2 regions of the Senegalia sp. (in: firmicutes) genome follow, and region 1 is predicted to be linked to the other one. Evidence: predicted binding sites of a transcription regulator. Region 1 holds the regulator's gene; the other holds the start of a gene.

Region 1 (4,205 bases):
AAATTATAGTATTGATACAGGTTTTTATCCATTAGGATCATGTACTATGAAGTATAATCCAAAGATGAATGAAGATATGGCAAGTATGGATAGCTTAACTAATATTCATCCTTATCAAGCTGAGGAAACTGTTCAAGGTTCTTTAGAGCTTATGTATAATTTATCCAATCATTTAGCTGAAATATCAGGAATGGATACAGTTACCTTACAGCCTGCAGCTGGTGCCCATGGAGAACTAACAGGTATTATGCTAATAAAGGCATATCATAAAGAAAAAAACAACACTCATAAAACAAAAATTATTGTTCCTGATTCTGCTCATGGAACAAATCCTGCTACTGCTGCAATGGCAGGTTATGACATTGTAGAAGTAAAATCTTCAGATCAGGGTCTAGTAGATTTAGAAAGTTTAAAAGGATTATTAGATGATAAAGTAGCGGGACTTATGCTTACAAATCCTAACACTTTAGGATTATTTGAAAAAGATATGAAAGAAATAGCAGAATTAGTTCATGAAGTAGGTGGACTTTTATATTATGATGGAGCAAATATGAATGCTATTATGGGAAGAGTAAGACCTGGAGATATGGGATTTGATGTAATGCATTTTAACCTTCACAAAACATTCTCAACACCACACGGTGGTGGTGGACCTGGTAGTGGAGCTGTTGGAATTAAAGATCATTTAGCTAAGTTTTTACCAGTACCTGTAGTTGAAAAGAAAGATGATAAATTTATTTTAAACTATGATAGAAAAGATTCTATAGGCAAAATAAAAGGATTCTATGGTAATTATGGTGTCAACTTAAGAGCATATACTTATATATTAGCTCTTGGAGGTAATGGTTTAAAGAGAGTAAGTGAAACCGCAGTATTAAATGCAAATTATATGATGAATAAATTAAAAGAATATTATGATTTACCAATAAAAACGGTATGTAAGCATGAATTTGTATTAGCTGGATTAAAAGAAGATAGCTTAGAGGTTAATACAATGGATGTAGCTAAAAGATTAATGGATTATGGATATCATCCGCCAACTGTTTACTTCCCATTGATAGTTAAAGAAGCTTTAATGATAGAACCTACAGAAACAGAAAGCAAAGAAACGCTAGATAACTTTATAGATGCTATGAATAAAATAGCTAAAGAAGCACAAGAAAATCCTCAACTTTTAAAAGAAGCTCCTCATAGTGCTCCAGTTAGAAGAGTGGATGAAGTTAGGGCAGCAAGAAACTTAAAATTAAAATGGAACTAGATTAGGTGGTGTTAACTTGCAAACTATAAATGGAAAAGAAGTTTCAAAAAAAATAAGAGAAGAATTACAAAATGAAATAGATGAGTTAAAAGAAAAAGGAATTACTCCAGGACTAAGTGTTATAATAGTTGGAGATAATCCAGCATCTAAAACTTATGTAAAGAGTAAGGATAAAGCATGTAAACAACTTGGAATGAAATCAGAAGTTCATTCCTTAGATGGAGATGTTTCAGAAGAAGAATTACTTAATTTAATTGATAAATTAAACAATGATGAAACTATTCATGGTATACTTGTTCAATTACCTCTACCAAATCATATAGATGAAAAAAAGGTGATTGAAAAGATTTCTCCAAATAAAGATGTAGATGGCTTTCATCCAATAAATGCAGGTAAACTATTAGTAGGAGAAGATACATTTATACCTTGTACTCCTCATGGAATTATCAAGCTTATGGAAAGTGAAAACATTGATATAGAAGGAAAAAGAGCAGTTATACTTGGTAGAAGTAATATTGTAGGAAAACCAATTTCATTATTACTATTAGAAAAAAATGCAACTGTTACAATATGTCATTCTAAGACAGAAAATTTAAAAGAAATCACTAAAGAAGCAGATATTCTTATTGCAGCTATAGGAAAGGCGAATTTTGTGAAATCTGATATGGTAAAAGATGGAGCTATAGTTATAGATGTAGGTATAAATAGAGTTGATGGAAAATTAGTTGGAGATGTAGATTTTGATAGTGTCAATAAACTAAATGGATTTATTACTCCAGTACCAGGTGGAGTTGGACCTATGACAATAACCATGCTAATTTATAACACAGTAATAGCTGCTAGAAGATTAGAAAGAGGAAAATAAATGAGTTTTCCATATGGAAAAGAGCCAGAGGTGGCTTTAAAGGATGTAATAAAAGAATCAATAGAACAAAGAAAAATAGAGGCATGTGATACTTGAGATATGGCAAGTGTACTTGCAAGCGCCTGGGGCGTTAAAGAAGATGTAGAACTTGAAAAATCTGAAGAAGTAAGAAAAATTTTCAAAGCTTTAGAAGGAAGCACTATAGAACTCAAAACCGGAGAAAATGTTGAAATTCTAAAAGGTGATGTAAAAGAAAGAAAAGGAAAGGCTACACTTATATTCAGATATAAATTAAATAATTAATATAAAAATCTCAGGAATTTCCTGAGATTTTTATATGTTATTCGACAAAACCATAGATATAAATTATAATATATTTAAAAGTGAAAGTTTGGAGATGATTATATGATATGTCCTTATTGTGAATATTACGAAACTAAGGTTGTAGATTCTAGACCTACAGAAGAAGGTCATGCTATAAGAAGACGTAGGGAATGTTCTAAATGTAATAAAAGGTTTACTACATATGAAAAAATTGAAGAAATACCAATTGTAGTAATAAAAAAAGATGGAACAAGACAACCTTATAATAGAAATAAGGTTTTAAATGGTATTATAAGAGCATGTGAAAAAAGACCAGTTTCAGTTGAAGAGATGGAAAAGATAGTTAATGATATAGAAAAAAATATTAGCAATTCTATGGAGAAAGAAATATCAACTAGAAAAATTGGAGAAATGATTATGGAAAAATTAAAAGATAAAGATGAAGTAGCATATGTAAGATTTGCATCAGTATATAGACAATTTAAAGATATAAATACCTTTATGGATGAATTAAAAAAACTACTTGATGAAAAATAAATTTAACAACTTCCTAATTAACATTTACTTAACATTGTCTTAACTCTAAGACAACATATAAGGAAGTAAATGTTGTTATAATTCTATGTGTAAGATAGAAAATAAATTTTAGGAGGAGTTATTAAATGAAAAAAACAATTAATTTCAAAGTAATAATTTTAGCACTATTACTATTAGTATCAGTATCAGTATTTGCTGCTTGTGGAGATGATAAATCTGAAACATCAGAAAATGATAAATCAAATCAAGGGTTAAATGGGGATATAGAAATAGATGGTTCATCTACTGTTTATCCTATAACTGCAGCTATTTCAGAAGAGTTTCAAATAGAAAATCCTGATGTAAAAGTAACTGTAGTAGTATCAGGTACTGGTGGAGGAATGAAAAGATTTACCGTAGGAGAGACAAGTATAAGTGATGCTTCAAGACCTATTAAAGATGAAGAAGCTGATAAAGCAAAAGAAAATGATGTTGAATTTGAAGAATTAAAAGTTGCTCTTGATGGCATATCTGTAGTAGTAAATTCAAATAATGATTGGGTAGAAGATATTACTATAAAAGATTTAAATAAAATATGGGCTCCAGATAGTAAAGTTAAAATGTGGAGCGATGTAAATTCTGAATGGCCAGAAGAAGAAATTAAATTGTATGGTCCAGGAACTGATTCAGGTACATTTGATTACTTTACAGAAGCAGTTAATGGAGAAGGCGGCGCAATAAGAACTGATTTCACTGCAAGTGAAGATGACAATGTATTAGTACAAGGCATATCAGGTGACGAATATGCATTGGGATATTTTGGATATGCTTATTATGAAGAAAATAAGGATAAATTAAAAGCTTTAAAAATTAATGGTGTAGAACCAACTCCTGAAACAATAGAAGGAGGAGAGTATACTCCCTTATCCAGACCGTTATTTATATATGTAAATAAAGATCATTATACTAATAAAAAACAAATAAACTCTTTTGTGGATTATTATATAGAAAACGCTCCTGAAATAGTACCTAGCACGGGTTATGTAGGTCTATCAGAAGAAAATTATGAAAAAGAATTAAATAAATTAAAGTAATAATAAATTAAAAAACAATCATATTGCTTAGCAATATGATTGTTTTTTAATTTATTATTTTACATAGATTTAACATTCAATTAACCTTAGCAAAACAATAAATGAATTTTAATATACTATAATAAATTTAAAGTAGTTACTTGAAATG
Region 2 (4,205 bases), on a different contig from region 1:
AAAAGCTATCCCAAACTTTTTTTCGCATTGTTTATATGTCAATATATCTTTCTCAGTAGGTGAATATATAACTTCATACATTTTTGAATTTGGATGCTTAAATCCTTTTTTACCAAACATACCATTTCTTTCACCTTTAATGAGAGTACCATTTCCATACATAGGATTATCCTTTCCAAATCTAGCACCTTTACCTTTTCTATTCTCAGAAATTTTTTCTTTAGTTTCTTCTGTGTGTTTCTTGCCATAGAAAGGATTATTTTCCCCAGAAAAATCTATATTTTGGGTTCTCATGCCATTTTCATCTCCATAATGAGGTTTTTTTGCTGTGGGATTTAAAGAACCTTCAGCAAACCCTATTCCTCCCGTAGTAAAATTGCATCTTGCTTGCCCTACAGCTTTCAACTCAGCTATTCTTTTTATTTCTTCCTTACAGGCTTTTTCATTAGTTAAGCTCTGCTTGTGAAGACGAACAGCACAATTATATTTATTATAAATATTCATGAAGTATTTGCTACGATTGTGTAATTCTAATTTTCTTCTTCCTGTACCTTTTCCAACATAAAAAATCTCAAATGAATCTATTATGAACCATTCATATACATAGAAATTCTTTTTCGGCACATTTTCACCTCCAATTATTAAGTAGAGATGAAGTAATTTATAGGCTTGGATCATGATTGTCCTATTTAAAGGAGTTCCCATGAGTTAAAAGAGTTTTTTTAGTTGGAAGCATATGATAGTTTACCACCAACAACTACATTTTCACCAATTATATTTGCCACATCTAGGCAATCAATTGGTCTAAGTTTTATCTTTTTCTCTCCAAATATAATTCCAAGTTTCATTATAACTTTATTTATTTTAGAGAACATATTCTTAAGACTTTGATGACCACTAGCTGTACCACCAAATGTTTTAAGTTTTTCTCCTTGAGGACGTACATTATCATAATTTACTACTATTGTAGTTATATTTCTATATTCATTACTTGAAATAAGTTTAAAATAGTAATCTAATGATTGCACCCAACCTTCCTTACTATCACCTACTGTGATTTTAGCAGTATCATTATGAAGGAATTCTATACTTGTACTATCTTCTCTTTCATGCTTTTCTATAGGAGTATAATCTTCATTTATAAGTTCATAGTTTGATCTCACTTTTGGTAAAAGTTTTACATCATCTTTTAATACCCTTACACCAACACCAGAACCCACCATTAATAAGTAAAATAAATCTCTAAATGATTCAAAATCCTCAATTACTTGGAAGGAGCAATTATAATTAGCCATTGGATAATGTTTTGCAACTGGAGTATTACCTACCCAAAATGTTCTTCCAGATAAAAATTGTCTTAAATTATATATATTATCATATAATTTTTCTGCTTCTTCTCTAGTTGTAGGTACCAAACTACAATTGTACTCCACAGCACGTCTTACGGTTTCCCACCAATATTCACGTCTTCCTTCTTCTGGTATCCATCTAGAATAAGTTCTATAATATATAAATTCTCCTAACTGTTTCATGGGAGAAGTTCTATGCTTATATTCACTTATGAATTGATCAGATAAAAGTCTAGATTCCTTTTTCTTAGAGCCTCTACTTTTACCTTTTTCAAAACGATAGATTATGTATCTTTTGGCAACATCTTTTCTTGGACTATCCATAAGTTCATTTTCTACCATATCTTGAATATCTTCTACAAATACATTCATATCTTTTCTAATTATTAATTCTTCTATTTTGTCAGTAATTTCTTTACTTAAATTTTGATCCACACCTTTTTTTGTTTCAGCCATAGCATTTTCTATAGCTCTTTTAATCTTATGTGCATTAAAAGGAACTAAAGACTTATCTCTTTTCATTACATTGATCATGACAAAACCTCCTAAATTTTTCTCTAATATATAATACCCATTATATATTAGCAAAAACAAAATATACACAACATTTTGTGTATATTTTGTTTAGTAACTCTATATATGGTATTCTATCATTTTTCAATAACAATAGCAATACCTTTTATTTTATATTCTAGGCAATTAATAATAAGATTAATTAATCTAATATTTTACCAAAAAATAGTCCATCATAATATTTGTCATCTATAACATAATAATCCCTAAAGTGACCTTCTAATTTAAAACCATTTTTCTCTAATATTTTACTCGATCCAATATTAGTATCTGTTACATAGGCATGGAGTTTATGAAGTTTAAGTTCTTTTAATGCATAGTCATTTATAAGACTAATCATTTCACTACCATATCCCTTATTCCAATGCTTTGCATTTAAAACATAACCAACTTCTGCATTATTTGTTTCTAAATTAAAGTCAAAAACCATACATGTACCTATAATTTTCTCACTATTTTTAAGAACAATAGATGCATAAACACCAAAACCTGATTCTTCTTTTTTTAATATATCTCTAATAATCTCTCTAGTATCATCTACATTTTTAGCTAATTTCCATCCAATAAATTTTGATACATTTTCATCAGATGCATATTCATGTATTTCTAGAGCATCATCAATATTTATAGGTTTAAAATATATAGATTCTCCAACTAAAGTATTAAACATTTTTTTATTCATAACAAACTCCTTTTAGCTTATTCCTTTTCAAGAGCGCCTTCTGTATATCTATTTGCAGCATTCCACAATATCCATTCTTCAAGTCCTGCATCATAAGTTGCCTTTATTTGTGCCCTTACTTGTTCTGGACCATAAGTTATATAATTTGCTCCATATGAATTTCTAAGCCAAGGAGCAGAAAAATCTTGAAGCCAAGGTCTTATGATAGCTCTCTCATCTTCAGGTATAGAGTCTAATCTTTTTACTGCATCTTCCATAGCCCTATTAACTATTTCATAAGGTTTTGTATCAGGATATGCTACACCATAAAAGCCTAACCCATAATGAGAAGGATAAACCATCGGACTTAAAATATCAGTATTTGCACCTAACAATTCTAATTGCTGTCCTATGGTAGAATCACCTTCTACAGAAATTATATCCCCAAATACATCTGCAGATACCTTTACTCCTTTATCGTGTAATCTTTCTCTTGCATATGCTAAAAATTCCTTTATAGCATCAGCTTTAGTTTTATCTTCTCCAGCTTGTCCATAGTTTATATCACCTCTATTCCCATCAGTTGGAAATCTTACATAATCAAATTGTATTTCTTTAAATCCTAAAAGTGCAGCTTCTTCTGCTAATTGAATAGGATACTCCCATGACTCTTCATTGTATGGATTTAACCAAGTATTTCCCTTATTATCTCTCCATACTCCACCACCATTGCTTTTTATAGCAAGATCAGTTCTAGCAGAACCTAATACCCTATCTTTAAATGTAACTATTCTAGCTATTGGATAGATATCATTATCAATTAATTTTTTCATTCTTTCAGCAAAAAAATCTCTATCATTCATTATTACAACATCATTTGTATTAGCTTCTATTGCAAGTGGTACATCAGATTTATATGATAACATTCCTCCATCATCTTTAACATCAATAACCATTGAATTTACTTCTGTTCTATTAGCTAAATCTAACAATTCATCAAATTTAGTTGGATGTGCATAGGAATGACCAGTTACAAATATTCCTTTAACTTTTTCTTCTTGTTTATATAAACCCCAATTTGTAGAAGGTTGTGAAATATAACCATCTTCATTTACATTATATTTATTTTCATCCGCTAAAGCTCTATCTGGCATAAATGAAAAGGTTAATGTGGATATAGATAATCCTAAAATCAAACCATTTATCATTATTTTTTTTCTTATATTTTTCATTTTATTCTCCCTTTAAATTAATTATATTTATTATATCTTTTATTGTATCTGTTATATATTCACCTTTTCTATATTTCTTTTTTGCTACAATTATTTCAGGTTGTGTTCCTGTTTTTTCTACTTCTTTTATAGTTATTGGTCTTTCAATAAATCTACCCAATTTATTGAATTTTTCATCATAAATTATAAAAGTAGGTATTTTTTCAAATTCATTTTCATAACCATCTCTTTTAATAGTCGATATATTTATATTATCATTTAAATCCTTCATTTTCTTTAAAGCTGGTAAATTTATTACACAATCTGGACACCACATTTCAGCACAAGCTAGTATATTGATTTCATTTTTTATATTCATGATACTTTTTATCAAGTCATCATCTAACTTTA

The links. Region 1 encodes NrdR, which represses ribonucleotide reductase genes. Its sites were predicted from a motif close to CACNANATNTNGTG; they were not measured.
Region 2: the regulator NrdR is predicted to act here: its motif matches at 1,950-1,963, upstream of ACTHUW_RS10080 (ATP cone domain-containing protein).

What each region holds. Positions count from the first base shown of each region.
Region 1 is NZ_JBQCYD010000006.1:61,958-66,162, reverse strand. Features, by position in the region: gene gcvPB (aminomethyl-transferring glycine dehydrogenase subunit GcvPB) at 1-1,258, shown strand, start outside; gene folD (bifunctional methylenetetrahydrofolate dehydrogenase/methenyltetrahydrofolate cyclohydrolase FolD) at 1,275-2,123, shown strand; gene ACTHUW_RS02875 (hypothetical protein) at 2,223-2,426, shown strand; gene nrdR (transcriptional regulator NrdR) at 2,529-2,984, shown strand; gene ACTHUW_RS02865 (PstS family phosphate ABC transporter substrate-binding protein) at 3,110-4,057, shown strand.
Region 2 is NZ_JBQCYD010000041.1:407-4,611, reverse strand. Features, by position in the region: gene ACTHUW_RS10085 (NUMOD3 domain-containing DNA-binding protein) at 1-624, opposite strand, end outside; gene ACTHUW_RS10080 (ATP cone domain-containing protein) at 723-1,883, opposite strand; gene ACTHUW_RS10075 (GNAT family N-acetyltransferase) at 2,065-2,604, opposite strand; gene ACTHUW_RS10070 (putative glycoside hydrolase) at 2,622-3,815, opposite strand; gene ACTHUW_RS10065 (thioredoxin family protein) at 3,817-4,205, opposite strand, start outside.